Regions from separate parts of the Mesorhizobium sp. 131-2-1 genome, predicted to be linked through region 1. Evidence: predicted binding sites of a transcription regulator. Region 1 holds the regulator's gene; the other holds the start of a gene.
The links. Region 1 encodes LexA, which represses DNA repair genes until DNA is damaged. Its sites were predicted from a motif close to TGTTCNNNNTGTGTTCNG; they were not measured.

Region 1 (2,463 bases):
TGGCGATCTCGGCGATCGCCGTCATCCTGGTGTCGCCGCACGAAGTGGTCGGCCCAAGTTTCCAGATGTCGTTTGCCGCCACGGCCGCGCTCGTCGGCGCCTATGCCGGCTGGGCCGACTATCGCGCCGACAGGATCACCGCGCCGCCGCCAAAGCGGTCGTTCCTTCGCTTCGCGTCGCGAAAGTTGGTGCTGGGGATGGGCGGCCTTGCCATGACCTCGATCATTGCCGGCGGCGCCACGGCACATTTCGCCATCTGGCACTTCCAGCGCGTTTCGCCGCTCAGCCTTGTCGCCAACCTGGCCGTGATGCCGATCGTCTCGCTGGTCGTAATGCCTTTCGCCGTGCTTAGCGCGCTGGCGATGCCTTTCGGCGCCGACGGTCCGTTCCTTTATGTCATGGGCAAGGGACTGACGGCGATGATCGCCGTCTCGGCGTGGATTTCCGAACGCTCGCCGATCGATGCGGTCGGGCTGATCTCCATCCAATCCGTGGTTTTTGTGACGATTGCGCTGGTTATCGCAACCATGGCCACCACCTGGCTGCGACTGGCGGCCGTTCCCTTCGCTCTGGCCAGCCTGCTGACGGTCTCGAACGTCCGCACGCCGGACGTGCTCATCTCGGAGGACGCGCATCTGGTGGCAATGCCGATCGGCGGCGGCGAGCTCGCCATCAACAGGGCGCGGCCGAACGAATTCACCACTGACAATTGGAAACGTGCGCTGGTGGCCGAGACCATCGTCGAGCCGGAGACCTTCGAGACAGGGGACGCGCGCTTCGACATCGATCCGCTCGAGCTGCCGTCGGGCTCGCCGTTCTATTGCAAGGGCGGGCTATGCCTTGCCCGGCATCCGTCCGGCGCGATCGTGGCGCTCGCCGATGACCGCAAGACGGCGCGGCCGGCCTGCGCCTTCGCTGACCTCATCGTCATCGACGACGCCACCGCCTACAGCCCCTGCTGGAACTCGCTGGCCCTCGTCGTCACCAAGCGCCAGCTCGCTCGTTCGGGGAGTGCCGCCGTCTTCTTCGATCGACAATCAGCAACCGCACAGGCAACAATCCGCTACGCCGTCGAAAAGCCGTACCGGCCCTGGCACGAACAGCGCAGCTACTCACGCGAGGCGCGCGGCCTGCCGCCTTACGAGAGGCCCGAGCAGCCGGGCACCAAGCCGCAGCCCGCTCAGTAGCGCCGGATCAGCCCGACCAGCTTGCCTTGCACCTTGACCCTGTCGGGCCCGAAAATGCGGGTCTCATAGGCCGGGTTGGCGGCTTCGAGCGCGATCGATGCGCCCTTGCGGCGGAAGCGCTTCAGCGTTGCTTCCTCCTCGTCTACCAGCGCCACAACGATTTCACCGGGGCTCGCGGTGTCGGCGTTGCGGATGATGACCGTGTCGCCGTCGAAGATGCCGGCCTCGATCATCGAATCGCCCTTGACCTCCAGCGCATAGTGCTCGCCGCCCGAGATCATGTCCGGCGGCACCGAGATCGAATGCGTCTGGTGCTGTATGGCGTCGATCGGCACACCGGCGGCGATGCGGCCCATCACCGGGATCGACACCGCCGACACCGCGTCGTCATCGTTGCTTGGGGTGCGCGATGGCGACGCCGGTTTGATCTGCCGGCCGAGATTGCCCTGTCCGAGACTTCCCTGGATGACGCTCGGTGAAAATTTCTTCGCCGCATTGAGGCCGGGCGCGATCGAATCGGGCAGGCGCAGCACTTCCAGCGCACGCGCCCGGTTCGGCAGCCGGCGAATAAAGCCACGCTCCTCCAGCGCCGTGATCAGCCGGTGGATGCCCGATTTGGAGGCGAGATCGAGCGCTTCCTTCATCTCGTCGAATGAGGGCGGAATGCCGCTTTCCTTCAGACGTTCATGGATGAACATCAGGAGTTCATGTTGTTTGCGCGTCAGCATGGCGGCCCCCACGGGTTCTGAAACCAGAATCGGAAAAACAAACCCAGAACAAACACTATCTGTTCCAGTTGTGTTCCGCAACCGTTTAAAGTTTAATGAATGCGTTGACGTTTTGTTCAGCGTAGCATCAGCACGCGGCAAGCGTCGCCTGCGGCAGCGGCTGGGGCAAAGGGTTCCCGCACGACAAGGCCGTTGGCGTCGGCGAGCATGCGCAGCATCGAGGAGTCCTGGATGCCGAAGGGGGTGGCAACCAGTGAGCCGGCTTCTTCGCGGACCACGGCGCGCACGTAATCCTGCCTGAGATCATTGGCCTGCATCGCCGCGCCCAGCAGCGCCTCGCGCATGTCCTGCCGGAAGTCGCGGCCGCCGAGCCGCGCCAGCAGCGGCTTCAGGAACAATTGCGAGCAGACCAGGCTGGCGACAGGATTGCCCGGCAGGCCGATGCAGCGCGTGCGGCCCAGCCGGCCGAACATCAGCGGCTTTCCCGGGCGCATGGCGATCTTCCAGAAATCGAGCGTCATGCCTTCGCCGGTCAGCACGTCGTGGAT
Region 2 (2,463 bases), 1.7 Mb from region 1:
GGATCGGTGAGGCCGGGAATGATCGGCGCGACCATGACGGAGGCGGGAATGCCGGCGTCGGAGAGCTGCCTTATCGCCTCCAGCCGCTTGGTCGGCGTCGACGCGCGCGGCTCCATGGTGCGTGCCAGCATGCGGTCGAGCGTCGTCACCGACAGCGCCACCTTGGCGAGCCCGCGTTCGGCCATGCGCGACAGGATGTCGATGTCGCGCGTCACCAGCGCCGATTTGGTGACGATGCCGACCGGGTGGCCGCGCGCCTCCAGCACTTCGAGGATCTCGCGCATGATCCGGTACTGCTTCTCGATCGGCTGATAGGGATCGGTGTTGGTGCCGATGGCGATGGTGCGCGGCTGGTAGCCGGGCTTCGACAGCTCCTTGTCCAGCATGCGCGCCGCATCCGGCTTTGCAAACAGCTTCGATTCGAAATCGAGCCCCGGCGACAGTCCCATGAAGGCATGCGTCGGCCTGGCGAAGCAGTAGACGCAGCCATGCTCGCAGCCGCGATAGGGATTGATCGAGCGGTCGAAGGAGATGTCGGGCGACTCGTTGCGGGTGATGATGGTGCGCGGCTTCTCGACCTGCACCTCGGTCTTGAACGGCGGCAACTCCTCAAGCGAGTTCCAGCCATCGTCGAACACATGCCGGCTCACCGGTTCGAAACGGCCGGACGGATTGATGCCGGCGGAACGGCCGCGGTTGCGGTCGGGCCGCACGCGCATGCCGCTCTGCTCGATCATCGCATTGGCCATCTCTGCTCTACCGGCCCCGAAGGCGGCAATGTCGGCACGCACGATCTGTTCCATCTTCGCCCTCTCCCAGGGACTGTCCGCAGGCTGTCGAATCGCTCGGTTCATGAAACTATTCCTATTTTCCGAATGAGAACAAAGCAAGAACTTTTTATGCCGCGATGCAAAAACTGGCGCGGCGCGCGGCTTTCCGCTATTCGGCTGGCAATGCTCAGCGTTCTCATCGAAACCCTGAATGACGAAGAGGGCCTTGCCCGCACGCTCGCCTCGCTGATTGGCGGCGCGGTCGAGGGCGTCGTGCGCGACGTCGTCGTTTGCGACACCGGCTCGACCGACCAGACCCATCGTGTCGCGGACCACGCCGGCTGCCACTACGTTGCAGGCGGCATTTCCGTCGGCATCAGGCAGGCCAAGGGCGACTGGCTGCTGTTGCTGGAGCCCGGCGCGCGCCTGTCGGACGGCTGGATCGAAGAGGTCGCGGCCCACACGGCGAGGCACACAATGCCGGCGCGCTTTTCCCGCGCGCGCGGCAGCCGCGCGCCATTCCTGGCAAGGGTCTTTTCCGGCAACCGGGCGCTCGCCGAAGGGCTTGTCATCAGCAAGCGCCAGGCCACGGCGCTTTCGAAAAGCGCCCGCAGCGCCGAGGCCATGGCGCGCGGCCTGGCGACGAAGAGGCTGGACGCCGAGATCTGGGTCGCGCCGCCGAAGTGAAGCTTGGCGCTTCCCATTCACCGCAATCTTCTATTGTGCATTGCACAAAATATGAGGCGGGGCTAACATCCCTTTGATGCGGGACAATCGGGTTTGGGTAATGCCGGAGCGGTGAGCAGCCGACTTTTCGACGGATGCCGCTCGTACCTGAGGACCCCGATGAACCTTTCGACATCAGACAAATCCGGCGCTGCAAGCCTGGAGGCGATCGCCCGCAACGGCAGCCTGTTTCGCCGCATCGCGGTGCGCATCCCGACCTATTTGACGGATCTGCGCGAGAACCCGGCCTGGCTGCCGATGTTCATGCTGGCGCGCACCATGCCGGGGCGCAGGATGCACTGGCTGGGCGCCAGGCCCGCCCGCCCGGCGCCGAATGCCGGGGATACGATGTTCAGCGGTATCGACCTCGACTCGGCGGTCGAGGCGCTTCGCTCCGAAGGTTTGTTCTCCGGCCTGGTCCTGCCGCAGGCGATCCATGAGGAGATCGCCAGCTTCGCCGACAACACGCCTTGCTTCGGCAATTTCGACCGCCGCCTCGAATTCATGCCCTCCGACCATGCCGAGGCCGAGAAGCGCTTCGGCCGCTCCTTGCTCAGCGGCCACTATTTCGAGCGCATCCTCTCCTCCAAGGCGGCGCTTGCCATCCAGAACGACCCGCTGCTGTCCGGCATTGCCCAGCACTATCTCGGCGGTCAGGCGAAACTGATCACGACGCGCGTCTGGTGGAGCTTTCCGACCGGCGAGGCTTCCGACGCCGACAAGAACCTCGCCTCGCTCGGCAAGTACCATTTCGACCTCGACGACTGGCGGATGCTGAAATTCTTCTTCTACCTGAAGCCCTGCGACGCCGGCACCGGCCCGCATGTCTATGTGCGCGGCAGCCACAAACGCCGCAGCCTCAAGCACCAGCTGACGCTGCTCGTCGGCCATCCGGCGGATGAGGTGCTGAAGGTCTATGGCGACGACAGCCCGGTCACGCTTACGGGTGAGGCGGGTCTCGGCTTCG

Region 2: a site for LexA is predicted at 878-895, ahead of JG743_RS25655 (PA0069 family radical SAM protein). Genes of this name have one in related genera too.

Annotation. Positions count from the first base shown of each region.
Region 1 is NZ_AP023247.1:3,527,942-3,530,404, forward strand. Features, by position in the region: gene JG743_RS17030 (ComEC/Rec2 family competence protein) at 1-1,187, shown strand, start outside; gene lexA (transcriptional repressor LexA) at 1,181-1,915, opposite strand; gene JG743_RS17040 (molybdopterin molybdotransferase MoeA) at 2,032-2,463, opposite strand, start outside.
Region 2 is NZ_AP023247.1:5,260,839-5,263,301, reverse strand. Features, by position in the region: gene JG743_RS25655 (PA0069 family radical SAM protein) at 1-803, opposite strand, end outside; gene JG743_RS25650 (glycosyltransferase) at 954-1,457, shown strand; gene JG743_RS25645 (hypothetical protein) at 1,617-2,463, shown strand, end outside.